DNA from 3 places in the Nonomuraea sp. NPDC026600 genome. Region 2 is predicted to be linked to each of the others. Evidence: riboswitches for the same ligand, from Rfam matches in the RefSeq annotation. Region 2 holds a riboswitch; each other region holds the start of a gene.
The links. A riboswitch is a leader RNA that binds a small molecule or an ion and turns the genes downstream of it on or off. The one in region 2 is predicted to bind cobalamin.
Positions count from the first base shown of each region.

Region 1: linked by a shared signal. The riboswitch ahead of AB0F17_RS05095 (CbtB domain-containing protein) and the one ahead of AB0F17_RS40495 (ribonucleoside-diphosphate reductase subunit alpha) in region 2 are both predicted to bind cobalamin.
Region 3: linked by a shared signal. The riboswitch ahead of AB0F17_RS06415 (ABC transporter substrate-binding protein) and the one ahead of AB0F17_RS40495 (ribonucleoside-diphosphate reductase subunit alpha) in region 2 are both predicted to bind cobalamin.

Region 1 covers NZ_JBEZYD010000002.1:308,290-313,289, reverse strand. Annotated here, with positions in the region: gene AB0F17_RS05105 (M28 family metallopeptidase) at 1-162, shown strand, start outside; gene AB0F17_RS05100 (cytochrome c oxidase assembly protein) at 247-2,118, shown strand; adenosylcobalamin (AdoCbl) riboswitch at 2,244-2,328, shown strand; gene AB0F17_RS05095 (CbtB domain-containing protein) at 2,373-2,561, shown strand; gene AB0F17_RS05090 (CbtA family protein) at 2,570-3,319, shown strand; gene AB0F17_RS05085 (histidine phosphatase family protein) at 3,377-3,877, shown strand; gene AB0F17_RS05080 (magnesium chelatase subunit D family protein) at 3,874-5,000, shown strand, end outside.
Region 2 covers NZ_JBEZYD010000023.1:174,199-179,198, forward strand. Annotated here, with positions in the region: gene AB0F17_RS40485 (SAM-dependent methyltransferase) at 1-587, shown strand, start outside; gene AB0F17_RS40490 (tripartite tricarboxylate transporter substrate-binding protein) at 694-1,659, shown strand; cobalamin riboswitch at 1,664-1,871, shown strand; gene AB0F17_RS40495 (ribonucleoside-diphosphate reductase subunit alpha) at 1,996-4,257, shown strand; gene AB0F17_RS40500 (ribonucleotide-diphosphate reductase subunit beta) at 4,282-5,000, shown strand, end outside.
Region 3 covers NZ_JBEZYD010000002.1:649,531-654,530, forward strand. Annotated here, with positions in the region: gene AB0F17_RS06405 (SDR family oxidoreductase) at 1-755, shown strand, start outside; gene AB0F17_RS06410 (Gfo/Idh/MocA family oxidoreductase) at 786-1,646, shown strand; cobalamin riboswitch at 1,654-1,774, shown strand; gene AB0F17_RS06415 (ABC transporter substrate-binding protein) at 1,846-2,802, shown strand; gene AB0F17_RS06420 (iron ABC transporter permease) at 2,817-3,815, shown strand; gene AB0F17_RS06425 (ABC transporter ATP-binding protein) at 3,812-4,627, shown strand; gene AB0F17_RS06430 (adenosylcobinamide amidohydrolase) at 4,638-5,000, shown strand, end outside.

The DNA.
Region 1 (5,000 bases), on a different contig from region 2:
ACCGGCGCCATCGCCACCGCCGCCGCGGTCTACGCCTACAGCGTGGACCTTCCCGGCCCGTCCGCCGCTTCGAAAGCCACAGCGCCCGCCGCGGTCGCCGCGGTCGCCGCCGCCGCCGATGCCGGTGGCGGTGCCGCGCTTCTCGGAAGATCCACGCGATAGTCGAACCCCGATAAGGGTGCGGACGTACCCGTCCATAGGGGACGCTTGCCCAACTGAGGGATGCTCCCGACAAAGGAGGACGCGGTGCTATTACCCGGGCGTCGGGCTCTCTTGTACGGCGGTCTGGCCATCGCGGTCGGCCTCCTGGCGCTGGCCGGCGCTCTGTGGATCGGCGGAGGCGGACCGCCGCCGCCGATCAAGGGACTGCCGACTCCCGGCCCGTTGACCGTCTGGGGACTGTCGGTGACGCGGCTGGCCTTGGACCTGTGCTCCATCGCCACGGTGGGAACGCTGGTCGCCGGAGTGGTCCTCGCCCCCCGCGACGCGCCGGAGGCGCACGCCTGCGTGCGCGCGGCGGGCTGGTGGGCGCTGGCCTGGGCGGTCTGCGCGCTGATGACCTACCTGCTGACGCTGTCGAACATCCTCAGCATGCCGGCGAACGAGGTACTCCGCGACTTCCCGCTGTTGAACTTCGGCACCACCCTCCCCCCGACGCAGGCCATGCTCGTCGTGACGTGCACGGCCACGGTCGTGGTGCTCGCCTCCTCCCGGATGGCGGAGGCCGGGCTCCCCCGGTGGACGGGGGTCGCCTTGCTGGTGACCGCCGGGTTCGGCCTGCTTCCTCCGGTCTACGTCGGTCACGCCGCGTCGGCCGGAGATCACGACATCGCGGTCTCCGCGCTCATGACGCACCTGCTCGCGGCGGCCGTCTGGGTCGGCGGACTGGCGGCCGTGCTGGTCCACTTCCGCCGTTCGGACCGGCTTGAGAGCGTCGTGTCCAGGTTCAGCACGCTCGCCCTGTGCTGCTTCGTCGCGGTGACGGTGTCCGGCGTGGCCGGCGCCTGGGTCCGGATGGACACGGTGTCGCAACTGTGGACGACCCGCTACGGTGTGCTCGTCCTGGCCAAGGTGACGGCGCTGGTGGCCCTGGGCGTGTTCGGGGTGATCCACCGCCGCCGCACCATCGCCGCGATCGCCGAACGTACGACACGAGGCACCTTCACCCGGCTGGCCACCGGCGAGATGATGGTGATGGCCGCGGCCACCGGACTGGCCGCCGGCCTGTCGCGCTCCGCGCCGCCCGCCAGCGGCGGCCACAACGACCTTCTGGGCTACGACCTGGCGCCCTACTCGGTCGGCGCGCTGATCACCGAGATCCGGCTGAACCCGCTGGTCCTGCTCGCCCTGGCGCTTCCGGCCGCCGGCTATCTGGCCGGGCTGCGCAGGCTCGCCCGGGCCGGCGACCCGTGGCCGGCCGGCCGTACCGTCGCCTGGTTCGCCGGGCTGGCGGTGCTGGCGGCGGTGCTCGTGGGCGGCGTGAGCGGCTACGCGCGGGCGATGCCGTCGGCGCACGCCCTGCAGTACACCGTGCTCAACGTCATCGGGCCGCTGCTGCTGGCCTTGGGGGCACCACTGACGCTGACCGCGCGGGCCATCACCCCCGGATCGCAGTACGGCGACATCGCCTCGGCCATCCTGCGCAGCCGCCTGGCCGGGCGGCTCACTCATCCGATCGCCCTCCTGGCCGTCTACGTGCTGCCGATCGTCGTCCTGTACGGCACCGGCTGGCTGGCCTGGTCGGCCGCCAACCAGGCGGTCCACCTGCTCACCCAGGTGCTGTTCTTCGGCACCGGGCTGCTGTGCTGCTGGCTGCTGGCCGGGGTCGATCCCCTGCCGCGGCCGATCACGCGGCGGGATCGCGTGTGGGTGCTCGTGGCCGTCGTCGCGGTACAGGTGGTGGTCGGCCTGTTCCTGCTGTCCGGGCCGCCGCTGGCCCAGGAGTGGTTCTCGCAGGTGACTCCGCGCGGCGCGTCGGGTGTGGCGGCCGATCAGCGGCTGGCCGGACTGATGTACCTGACCCTGCCCGTGCCGGCTCTCGCCGCGCTGGCCATACGGCTGACCCGGTCGCGGAAGAGCGCCCTGCGGCTCGTCGCCCAGGTGGACGTGCGGGTGTGAGGCTCGGCCGGGATCCGTTCGGCCGCGTCGAGGCGGTCCGGCCGAGGGGTCCGTGAGCTGGGCGTTCTTGTTGTGCGTGTTGACTCGAACGGGATGAAGAGATACGTTCCGGTAGATTTCACGATTGGCCAAGGGAAATCCGGTGAGAAGCCGGTGCGGACGCGCCACTGTATCCGGGACATAGATCCCGGGAGCCAGGTCGCTTGGCCACCGTGACCTCGTTAGTTGGGACGCGTCATCCCCGAGGAGGCACTATGAGTGGCCTGACCACTCCCACGTCCGTTCCCTTCCCCCGCCTGCGCCCATGGCTGCTGGCCGTACCCCTGCTCCTGTTGGTGGCCTATCTGGTTCTGATGGACAACGGAGCGATCTCACAGACCGGCAACTACCTCCACGAACTCATGCATGACGGGCGGCACCTGCTCGGCGTGCCGTGCCACTAGGCGGCGAGGTGGTACGCACCCTGCTGGTCAGAGGGCTGCTTCTGGGCCTGCTGGCCGGACTGATCGCCGGTGGTTTCGCGTTCGCCTTCGGTGAGCCGAGTGTGGACAGCGCGATCGCCCTGGAAGAAGCCGCCCAGCCGCCCGCGGCCGAGGCGGCCGGTCACGATCATGGAGAGGAGGCGGTGGTCAGCAGACCCGGCCAGAAAGCCGGGCTGTTCCTGGCCACCGGGCTGTACGGGCTGGCCGTGGGCGGAGTGTTCGCCCTGGTGTTCGCGGGGTTGAGGGGGCGGGTCGGTCCTCGCTCCGAGGGCGGGCTGGCGCTGGCCGCCGCCGCCACCGCCTTCGTGGCCATCATCCTCATTCCGTTCCTGAAATATCCCGCCAATCCACCAGCGGTCGGCGATCCGGAGACGATCAACAGCCGTACCCTGCTCTACGTGATCATGATCGGGGTCGGGCTGGCCTCGACCGCGATCGCGGTGGCGAGTGGGCGGCGGACGCAGGGCGGGCCGTGGGCACGCTGGATCGTCACGGTGGTGACGTTCCTGGTGCCGGTGGTCGCCGCCTGGTGGCTGCTGCCCAGAGTCAACGAGGTGCCCGCGAACTTCCCCGCGACCCTGCTGTGGGAGTTCAGGCTCGCGTCGCTGGGTACGCAGCTCGTCTTCTGGACCGCGTTCGGCGTGCTCTTCGGCTGGGCCTGCGATCGGGCGGCCCGCCGCCCGGCCGCGGTTCCCGTCGCGGTGCCCACGCCGAGCTGAGAGGTGCTGTTCGTACGGCAGGCCGGCACACCGGGAACACGGTCGGCCTGCTTCCCCATGGACGAGAACGCCGACCCGTCGAGCCTGGCCAGAGCTACGGCCCTGGCCAGGGCCAGGTCCTGGACGGGTCGCGCGCTGGTGGCCCCGGCCAGGGCCGCCGGCCAGACCGCCGTCGCCATGGGACTGCTGCCGTCGGTGGTCCAGGCTCTCGCGGAGGCCGACCACGGCAGTTGGAGCGGCGTGCCGTACGCGAAGGTCGCGGAGGCCGAGCCGGACGCCCTGGCGAGCTGGCTCGCCGACCCGCACGCCGCGCCCCACGGCGGGGAGAGCCTGGCCGCGCTGGCGGCACGCGTCGCGGCCTGGCTCGACGCGGAACACCGGTCCCCCGCCATCGTGGTCTGCGACGTGGGGGTGATCAGGGCCGCCCTCGGCCACGCGCTCGGGCTGAGCCCACTGGCCGCCAACCGCTTCGACCTGGCGCCGCTGTCCACCACTGAACTGTCCAGCGCGCGCGGCGGCTGGCGCGTCGCGCATGTCAACCGGAAGGCCACCCTTTGATCGTCACCTACCCGTTCAGTGCCGTCGTCGGGCTCGCGGACCTGAAGCTGGCGCTGGTGCTCAACGCCGTCTCACCGCGCGTGGGCGGCGTGCTCGTACGCGGCGAGAAGGGCACCGCCAAGTCCACCATCGTCCGCGCGCTGGCCGCCCAGCTCCCGCCCGTGGACGTCGTGGCGGGCTGCCGCTTCGCCTGCGATCCCGCCGCGCCGGGCGACGAGTGCCCCGACGGGCCGCACGAGCCGGGCGAGCAGTGGCTACGCCGCCCCGCCTCGCTGGTGGAGCTGCCCGTCGGCGCCTCCGAGGACCGGCTGGCCGGCTCGCTGGACGTGGAGCGGGCACTGACCGAGGGCGTGAAGGCGTTCGAGCCCGGCCTGCTGGCCGCCGCCCACCGCGGCGTGCTGTACGTGGACGAGGTGAACCTGCTCCACGACCATCTGGTGGACCTGCTGCTGGACGCGGCCGCCCTCGGGATCTGCTACGTCGAGCGCGAGTCGGTGTCGGTACGGCACGCGGCCCGGTTCCTCCTGGTCGGCACCATGAACCCGGAGGAGGGCGAGCTACGGCCGCAACTCCTCGACCGGTTCGGCCTGACGGTGGAGGTGAAGGCGTCACGCGACCCCGGCGAACGGGCCGAGGTGGTACGGCGGCGCCTGGCCTTCGACGCCGATCCCGGCGCCTTCGCCGCCCGGTGGACGGCGGAGGAGTCGGCCCTGGCCGACCGGATCGCGCGGGCCAGGGCCAGGGTGCCCGAGGTGCGGCTGCCCGACGCCCGGCTCACGCAGATCGCCACGGTGTGCGCCGCGTTCGAGGTGGACGGGCTCCGCGCCGACCTGGTCACGGCCAACGCCGCCATCGCGCACGCCGCATGGCAGGGCAGGGACGTCGTGACGACCGAGGACGTACGTGCCGCCGCCCGCCTGTCGCTTCCGCACCGGCGGCGGCGTGACCCGTTCGACGCGCCCGGGCTGGACGAGTCGCTGCTGGAGGACCTGCTGGCCCGGACGGGAGAGGACGAACGCCCCGACGGCCCGGACGATCCCGGAGGCGCCGACCGCCCTGGCGATCCCGGAGACTCCGACGATCCCGATGGTGCCGGTGGTCCCGGCGATCCTGCGGCCTCCGG
Region 2 (5,000 bases):
TGGATGCGGGCATCCGCCAGTTCCTCGACCTGGGCAGCGGGCTGCCGACCCAGGGCAACGTGCACGAGGTGGCGCCGACGGCGAAAGTCGTCTACGTCGACCGAGACCCGGTCGTCGCCACGCACGCCAGAGCGCTGCTGGAGGAGGCAGGCCGGGCCGTCTTCGTCCAGGCGGACCTGCTCGACCCCGACGAGGTGCTGGCTCAGGCCGCCCGCTTCCTCGACATGAACGAGCCGGTGGGCGTGCTGCTGGTGTCGATCCTGCACTTCCTCCCGGACGTCCACGACCCGGGCAAGATGGTGACCAGGCTGCGCGAGGCGGTGGCGCCCGGCAGCCATCTGGTGCTCACCCACGCGACCTCGCGGGGGCGGTTCGCGGAGGGCGCGGCGGCGCTCTACCGGCCCGCGTCGGCCGGGGCCGGCACCGACCGGACCCCGGGGGAGATCCGGGCGTTCTTCGGGGACTTCGAACTGGTCGAGCCGGGCCTGGTGCACGCCCCCGACTGGCGTCCCGACCGGCCCAGGCTGGTCAGCGAGCCCTCGCTGCCCTCGTACCTGCTCGTCGGCGTCGGCCAGAAGCGCTCCTAGCTTTTCATGACTTTTCGTGATCTCCGGTAGCGAGTGCCCGATATGTGACAATGAGTTAATTGTCGGTGACACGGGGTAGCTACTGGGGTGCGAGGGGAGGGACGCCATGCGCCGACGGGGGTTCTTCGCGCTCGGCCTCGGGATGATGGCCTGCGCGACAGGGTGTGGCACGGAGAGCAACCTCGGAAGCAGCGCCGTCAACGCGGCCCGCATGCTGGGCCGGTTCGCGATCGTGCCCGGCGGCGGACGCTGGGCCCGCGTCGCCCGGGCGCTCGTCGAGGCCGCCCGCGGGGAGGGTTTCCCGGTCTCCGGCACCCCGCCCGTCACCAGGATCACCGTCACGGGGCTGCCCGCGCTGGCCGCGACCGAGCTCAACAACGGGCTGTCGCTGCTCGACACCGCCACGCCGCTGGCCAGGCTCACCGGGCAGATCGAGGTCGTGGTGGTGCCCGCCAATTCCAAGTTCGCCACCTTCGACCAGTTCGGCGCGCACCTGCTCGCCCACCCCGACCGTACGCCGCTGACGGGCGGTCCGCAGGGCGAGCCCGATCATCTGCTGTTCGGGCTGATCGCCAAGGGGCTCGGCGCCGACACCCGGCAGGTCGACTACACCGGTTTCCCCGGCAGCGCGGAGGCCACGTCGGCGCTCCTCGGCGGCAAGGCCGCGGCGGCGACCGGCACGCTCGCGGACTGGCGCAGGGCCATCGACAAGGGCTGGGTCCGGGTGCTCGCCGTCTCCAGCGCGCGCCGGGTGGACGGCGTCAAGGCGCCGAGCCTGCTGGAGTGCGGGGTGCGGCTCGACTTCGCCGACTGGTGCGCGGCGGTCGGGCCCGAGGGGATGACCGACGACAGAAAGGACTTCGCCATCCGGCTCTGCGACGAGGTCACGGAGTCCGCCGCCTGGCGGGCGGCCTGCCGCGCGGAGGGATGGACCTCGATCCCGCTCAGCGGCGACGACTTCGAACAGTGGCTCGCCTCGGAGATCGGCAGGACCAGGGCCGTGCTCCGCGATCTCGGCATGCTCGATACGGCTGACACAACATGCTGGGGTAGTTGCGAGAAGGGCCACTAGATGTAGGATCCTGGTCGTCGCTGGTTCGCCCCTCGGGGCGGAGCAAAAGGGAACCCGGTGCGATTCCGGGGCTGCCCCGCAGCGGTGAGCGGGAACGACCGCCGTCACGAGCACTGGAGAGATCCGGGAAGCGACGGCCAGTAGGAGGCCCAGTACTGGGTCAGGGACCAAGCCCGCGAGCCCGAAGACCTGCCGGTGACGTTGGGGGAGCCACCCGGCTCCGCCCATCGAAGTGTCCAGGGCCTCGAGGGAGGGCCGGGGGCGTCGCGGCCGGGGAACTCCAGCGCCGCCGTGCTCTCGCGCGCTCACGAGGATGAGCTCGCGAGGAGAGAGCACGTGACGCAGATCATTGAGGCCGACCGGCACCCGGCCACGGTCGATCCGCAGCAGGCCACCGTCGACCAGCGGCCGGTCACTCCTGACCAGCGGCCGGTCACTCCTGACCGGCGATCGGCCACCGCCGACCGTCGGCTGGCCATCGAGGAGGCCGCCGCCCGGGTGATCACCGACCCGGCGAACTCCCGGGTCGCCGCCCGGCTCCTGGCCGAGGAGATCGCCGACGAGGCCGCCGGGCACGGCGTACGGACCTTCTCCGAGTCCATCGCCGCCAGCCACGCCGCCGGGCTGATCCAGGACTCGCTCGCCGCCTTCGTCGGCGCCCACGCCGCCGAGCTCGACGCGCTCGTCTCCGGCGAGGCGGACGAGCGCTTCGAGTACTTCGGCCTGCGTACGGTCTACGACCGCTACCTGCTGCGTCACCCGGAGTCGCGCGCGGTGCTCGAACGGCCCCAGCACTTCCTGCTGCGCGTGGCCTGCGGGCTGTCGGAGACGGTCGCCGAGGCCGCCGAGCTCTATGCCCTCATGTCCACGCTGTCGTACCTGCCGAGCTCGCCGACGCTGTTCAACTCGGGTTCGCGCCGGCCGCAGCTGTCGTCGTGCTTCCTGCTCGACTCGCCGCGCGACGAGCTGGAGTCGATCTACGACCGCTACGGGCAGGTGGCCAGGCTGTCGAAGTACGCCGGAGGCATCGGCATCGCGTGGACCCGGGTGCGCTCGCGCGGATCTCTCATCAGGGGCACCAACGGGCATTCCAACGGCATCGTGCCCTGGCTGCGCACGCTCGACTCCTCCGTCGCCGCGGTCAACCAGGGCGGCCGGCGCAAGGGCGCGGCCTGCGTCTACCTGGAGACCTGGCACGCCGACGTCGAGGAGTTCCTGGAGCTGCGCGACAACACGGGCGAGGACGCCCGCCGTACGCACAACCTGAACCTGGCCAACTGGGTGCCGGACGAGTTCATGCGCCGGGTGGAGGCCGACGAGGTCTGGTCGCTGTTCGACCCCAAGGAGGTCCCCGACCTCACCGACCTGTACGGCGAGGCGTTCACCCGCGCCTACCGCGCCTACGAGGCCGAGGGCCGCTACACCCGGCAACTGCCCGCCCGGACCCTCTACGGCCGGATGATGCGTACCCTCGCCCAGACCGGCAACGGCTGGATGACGTTCAAGGACGCCGCCAACCGCACCTCCAACCAGACGGCCAGGCCCGAGAACGTCATCCACCTGTCCAACCTGTGCACCGAGATCCTCGAGGTCACCAGCGACGGTGAGACGGCGGTGTGCAACCTCGGCTCGATCAACCTCGCCGCCCACCTGACCGCCGAGGGCGTCGACTGGGACCGGCTGCGCCAGACCGTCCGTACGGCCGTGCGCTTCCTGGACCGGACCATCGACCTGGGCTTCTACCCGACGCCCGAGGCCGAGGCGGCCAACAAGCGCTGGCGGCCGATCGGGCTCGGCGTGATGGGCCTGGCCGACGTGTTCTTCGCGCTCAGGCTGCCGTTCGACTCGCCCGAGGCGCTGGGCCTGTCCACGCGCGTCGCCGAGGAGATCGCCCTGGCCGCCTACGACACCTCCGCCGACCTGGCCGTCGAGCGCGGCCGGCACCCGTCGTACGACGACACCAGGGCGGCGGGCGGCGTCCTGCACCCCGATCACTACGGCGCCGCCGGGTCGCCGCGCTGGGACGCGCTGCGCGCGAAGATCGCCACGACCGGGCTGCGTAACTCGCTGATGGTCGCCATCGCGCCGACCGCGACGATCGCCTCCATCGCCGGTTGCTACGAGTGCATCGAGCCGCAGGTGTCCAACGTGTTCAAGCGCGAGACGTTGTCGGGTGAGTTCCTCCAGGTCAACCGCTATCTGGTGGCCGATCTGCAGGCTCGCGGGCTGTGGACGCAGCGGATGCGCGACGACCTCAAGCGGGCGGACGGCTCGATCCAGGACATCCCCGGCATCCCCAGCGAGCTCAAGGTTCTCTACCGCACGGCCTGGGAGCTGCCGCAGAAGGCGCTCATCGACCTGGCCGCCGCCCGGCAGCCGTACATCGACCAGTCGCAGTCGCTGAACCTGTTCATGGCCAGCCCGACGATCGGGAAGCTGTCCTCGATGTACGCCTATGCCTGGAAGCAGGGTCTGAAGACCACCTACTACCTGCGCTCGCGCCCGGCCACCCGGATCGCCCAGACGACGGTCGCGGTCAACGCCGACGCCGTCGCCTGCTCCTTGGAGAACCCGGAAACCTGCGAAGCCTGCCAGTAGCCCCCTCGAACGGAGACCTCCGCAATGCTGCTCGATCCCGGCATGGACCTGACCCTGCGTCCCATGCGTTATCCGGAATTCTATGAGCGCTACCGCGCCGCCATCCGCAACACCTGGACCGTCGAGGAGGTGGACCTGCACTCCGACCTCGCCGACCTGGCCAAGATGACGCCGCAGGAGCGCCACCTGATCCACCGGCTGGTCGCCTTCTTCGCCACCGGCGACTCCATCGTGGCCAACAACCTCGTGCTCAACCTCTACCAGCACGTCAACGCTCCCGAAGCCCGCCTGTACCTCAGCAGGCAGCTGTTCGAGGAGGCCGTGCACGTGCAGTTCTACCTGACGCTGCTCGACACGTACCTGCCCGACCTGGAGGAGCGGGTCAAGGCGTTCGGCGCCGTCGAGCACATCCCGTCCATCAGGGACAAGGCGGAGTTCTGCTTCCAGTGGATCGACTCGATCAACGGGCTCCGGCGGCTGGAGACCGCGGACGAGCGGCGGCAGTTCCTGCTCAACCTGATCTGCTTCGCCGCCTGCATCGAGGGGCTCTTCTTTTACGGCGCGTTCGCCTACGTATACTGGTTCCGGTCGCGGGGCCTGCTCGGCGGGCTGGCCACCGGCACCAACTGGGTCTTCCGCGACGAGTCCATGCACATGGAGTTCGCTTTCAGCGTGGTCGACACCGTGCGGGCCGAGGAGCCCGAGCTGTTCGACGACAAGCTGGGGGAGCAGGTCATCCGCAT
Region 3 (5,000 bases), on a different contig from region 2:
GCGCGGCGTGCGCGTCGCGCCTGGCCGCCGAGGGCGCCTGCGTGGGCGTTCTGGACGTGCACGCGGCCGGCGCCAAGTCGGTCGCCACCGCCATCCGCGCCAGGGGCGGCACGGCCACGGCGCTCACCTGCGACGTGTCGGACGAGAAGCAGGTGGCCGGGGCGGTCGTCGACCTGATCGCCTCGTTCGGCCGCCTGGACGTCGTCCACTCCAACGCGGCCGCGCTCGGCCCCGGCACCTACGGCCGCGACCAGGACCTCGAAGACCTCGACGTGGCCGTCTGGGACCGCACGATGGCGGTGAACCTGCGGGGTGCCCTGCTCATGGTCAAGCACGCGGCCCCCGCGATGTCCGACGGCGGCGCCTTCGTCCTCACCTCGTCGGTCTCGGGCCTGCTGGGCGACGTGGCGCACGTCGCCTACGGCACCTCCAAGGCGGCGCTGACCGGGTTCATCCGCTACGTGGCCACCAAGTACGGCTCGCGCGGCATCCGCTGCAACGCCGTCGCCCCCGCCCTGGTCCTGACCGACGCGGCCGCGCAGGCCCTCGGCCGGGACCGGCTGGCCGACAAGGCGGCCGAGCGCCTGCTGCCCTGGGCCTGCACCCCGGAGGACGTGGCCGACCTCGTCGCCTTCCTCGCCTCGGGCGAGTCGCGGTGCATCACGGGACAGACCATCGTCATCGACTCCGGAACCCTCGCCCATCGCCCCGAGCACGCCCTGCGCCAATGGCGCGACGCCGCTGAATCACTCTAGGGTGCTTGAAGCGGATCAAAAGGGGGCGGAATGGAGCCGGTGTCGGTCGGGTTGATCGGAGCGGGGCCGTGGGCGGAGCGCGCGCACGCGCCGATGCTGGTCAAGAGCCCGTATCTCCGTTTTGCCGGGGTATGGGCGCGCCGTCCGGAGGCCGCCGCCGGGCTGGGGGCGCCGGTGTTCGAGCGGGTCGAGGAGCTGTTCGACGCGTGCGAGGCCGTGGCGTTCTGCGTGCCGCCGGCCGTACAGGCCGAACTGGGGGTGCGCGCGGCGCGGGCCGGGAAGGCGCTGTTGCTGGAGAAGCCGCTCGCCGACTCGCTGGAGAACGCGCGGCGCCTCGCGGACGCCGTGCGCGAGGCCGGAGTGGCCTCGCAACTGGTCCTCACCATGCGCTATACCTCGCAGGTCAGGGCGTTCCTGGCACGCTGCGCCGGCATCGAGGCGTTCGGCGGCCACGCCGCGAACATCTCCAACGTCCTGCTGGGCGGCCACCCCTTCGGCACCCCGTGGCGGCTCGAACGCGGCGCGCTCCTGGACGTCGGGCCGCACGTGATCGACCTGCTCGACGCCGCGCTCGGCCCGGTGACCGGCGTCCGCGCGCACGGGAACTCGCTCGGCTGGACCGGCCTGCTGCTCGACCACGAGGGCGGCGCGGTCAGCGAGGCGTCGCTGTGCATGGCCGCCGCCGGCGACCTGCCGCCGTCGAGCATCGCGGTGTACGGCAGAACGGGCAACGCGGTGCTGCTGCCCGGTGACGACGATCCGTTCGTGACCATCGCCGAGGAGTTCGCGCGGACCGTACGCGAGGGAGGCGGGCACCCGCTGGACGCGGCCCACGGGCTCCGGCTGCAGCGGATCATCGCCGAGGCGGAGACTCAGTTGGGGACCCCTTGACTTAGCGTCCAACTGGAGCATTGATAGCGTCTGTCCGACGCGCAGAGTTGCAGCGAAGTCCGGTGCGAGTCCGGCGCTGTCCCGCAACTGTCATAGCCAGGTCGCCTGCCTCCGCGCTGACGTCATCAACCCTCGTGGAAAAGGGTGATCCGTCGCTCTCAGCGGGTCTCTCGGTTCCGACAGTGTGAAAGGACTTCTCGTGAGGCCCGTACGCACGGCCTTCGCGGGCGCGCTGCTGGGAACGCTCGTTCTGACCGGATGCGGCCAGAACAGCACTACCACCACCCCGTCACCCGCGAGCTCAGCCACCTCCGCCGGCTCGACGAGCTCCACCGCCTACCCCGTGACGGTCGAGGCGGCCAACGGCAAGGTCGCCATCGCCAAGAAGCCGGAGCGGATCGTCTCGCTCTCCGCCAGCCACACCGAGACGCTCTTCGCCATCGGCGCGGGCCCCCAGGTCATCGCGGTGGACGACCAGTCCAACTACCCGGCCGGCGTCCCCAAGACCGACCTGTCCGGCTTCAAGCCGAACGTCGAGGCCATCGTCGCCCAGAAGCCCGACCTGGTCATCGTCTCCAACGACATCGACAAGATCGTCGCCGAGCTGGGCAAGCTGAACGTGCCGGTCCTCCTGGAACCGGCCGCCACCAAGCTCGACGAGGCCTACGACGAGATCACCGACCTCGGCGCCGCCACCGGCAACACCGACAAGGCCGGACAAGTCGTGACAGACATGAAGGCGGCCCTGGACAAGCTCGCGGCGAACGCCCCAAAGGACAAGAAGCTCACCTACTACCACGAACTCGACCAGACCCCCTACGCGGCGACGTCGAGCACGTTCATCGGGCAGATCTACGGCATGTTCGGCCTCACCAACATCGCCGACAAGGCGCCGGACCCGGCGGGCGGCTATCCCAAGCTGTCGGCGGAGTTCGTCGCCCAGGCCGACCCCGACCTGATCTTCCTGGCGGACGTGAAGTGCTGCCAGCAGAGCAAGGACACGCTGGCCAAGCGGCCCGGCTGGAAGGGACTGTCGGCCGTCAAGGGCGACCAGGTGATCCAGCTCGACGACGACATCGCCTCGCGCTGGGGCCCGCGCGTCGTCGACCTGGCCCAGACCATCAGTGACGCGGTCGGCAAGGCGGCCACCCGCTAGTGAGGTCCAGCCCGATGTGGACGGCGGGTGCGCTGGGCGTGCTCGCGGTCTCCATGGTCGCCGGGCTGCTCGGCGGGGCCGCCGACATCTCGCCGTGGCAGGTGGTGCTCCAGGCGGTCGACTGGCTGCCGTACGTGCACGTGGACTCGGGGCTGGCGCCCGTGGAGCAGGGGCTGCTGTTCGAGCTGCGGCTGCCCAGGGTGCTGGTGGCGGCCGTGGTCGGCGGGCTGCTGGCCATCGCGGGGGCCGGTTACCAGGGGGTGTTCCGCAACCCGCTGGCCGACCCCTACCTGCTCGGCGCCGCCGCCGGAGCCGGGCTGACCACCACCGTGGTCATCGTGCTGGTGCCGACCCCCGTGGTCGGCATCCCAGTGGCCGCCTTCGTGGGGGCCGTTGGTGGGGTGTTCCTGGCGTACGTGCTCGGGAACACCGCCGGGCGCGCGGGCGGCACCGCCACGCTGGTGCTCGCCGGGGTGGCCGTCACCTCGTTCCTCACCGCGATCCAGACGTTCATCCAGCAGTTCAAGGTCGAGGAACTGCAGCGCATCTACTCCTGGATCCTGGGCGACGTGGGCGGCGGGTGGGACCAGTTCTGGCTGGTGCTGCCGTACGCCGTCGTCTCTTCGGTGCTGCTGCTCGCGCACGGGCGGATGCTCGACGTGCTGTCGGTGGGGGACGAGGAGGCCAGCAGCCTGGGCGTGCGGGCCGGTCGGGTACGGCTGGCGGTCCTGCTGGCCGCGTCCCTGGCCACTGCGGCGGCCGTGGCGGTGAGCGGTCTCATCGGGTTCGTCGGCATTGTCATCCCGCACGTGGTCCGGCGGCTGGCGGGCGGCTCGTACCGGATCGTGCTGCCGCTGTCGCTGATCGGCGGCGCCGCCTTCCTCGTGCTCGCCGACCTGATCGCGCGCACCGTCATCGCCCCCGCCGAGCTGCCCATCGGGGTGGTCACCATGTTCGTCGGCGCGCCGTTCTTCGTGGCCATCCTGCGCATGACCCGGCAGACCGCCACATGACCGGCACCACTGAGCCGGCAGCGGCCCGGCCTGCTCGGATGATCGAGACCAGCGCTCTCTCGGTGCGGCTCGGCGAGCGGGAGGTGCTCACCGACGTCGATCTCGCGGTACGGCGCGGCGAATGGCTGGCGATCATCGGCCCGAACGGCGCCGGAAAGTCCACCCTGCTCAAGGCCGTCATGGGCGTCGTCGCCCACCGGGGCGACGTCACGGTCGGCGGCCGGGCCGCGAGCACCCTCAGGCCGAGGGACAGGGCCAGGCTGGTCGCCTACGCGCCCCAGACGCCCTCACTGCCGCCCGACATGACCGTGTACGACTACGCCCTGCTCGGCCGCACCCCGTACATCCCCTACCTCGGCAGGGAGAGCCGCCACGACCGGGAGGTCACCGGGTCCGTGCTCGAACGGCTCGACCTCGCCGAGTTCGCCGAGCGCCGGCTGGGGGAGCTGTCCGGCGGCGAACGGCAGCGCGTGGTCCTGGCCAGAGCGCTGGCCCAGCAGGCGCCCGCGCTCCTGCTCGACGAGCCCACGACCGCGCTCGACCTCGGCCACCAGCAGCAGGTGCTGGAGCTGGTCGACCGGCTCAGGCTCGCCGACGAGCTGACCGTGGTGACGACGCTGCACGACCTGACCCTCGCCGGCCAGTACGCCGACAGGCTCCTGCTGCTCGCCGGCGGCCGGGCCGTCGCCGCCGGGCAGCCGGGACAGGTGCTCACGGAGGCGCTGGTCGGCACGCACTTCGACGCCCGGGTGGAGATCTCACTCGGTCCCGGCGGGCGGCCCGTCGTGCACCTGGTCAGGGGGATCTCGTGAAGGGAGTCTGGTGAAGCTGGCGTATCGGGTCGAGGACGGGGTGCGGCTCGGGTCGCTGCTGTGGGAGTTCGGGCCGGGGTGGCGGATGGTCTCCTCGGCGCTGCTGGGCGGGGGGATCGGGGCGCGTACGTGGGTGCTGAACGCGCAGGTCGTGGCGGGCTACTCGCGGATGGACCCGGTCGATCACCTTCGCGAGCTCGGGCCTGACGGCCTCGGGGTGGGGATGATGACGGCGGCCTCGGTGGAGCGGTACGCGCGGGCGGTGGACGGGGAGGTGGAGGTCGTGGCCACGGTCGGGTTACGCGTCCCCACCTGGGCCGCCGCCCCCGAAGGCGCCACCGACCCCGAACTGGCCCCGATGCTCGCCGAGCCG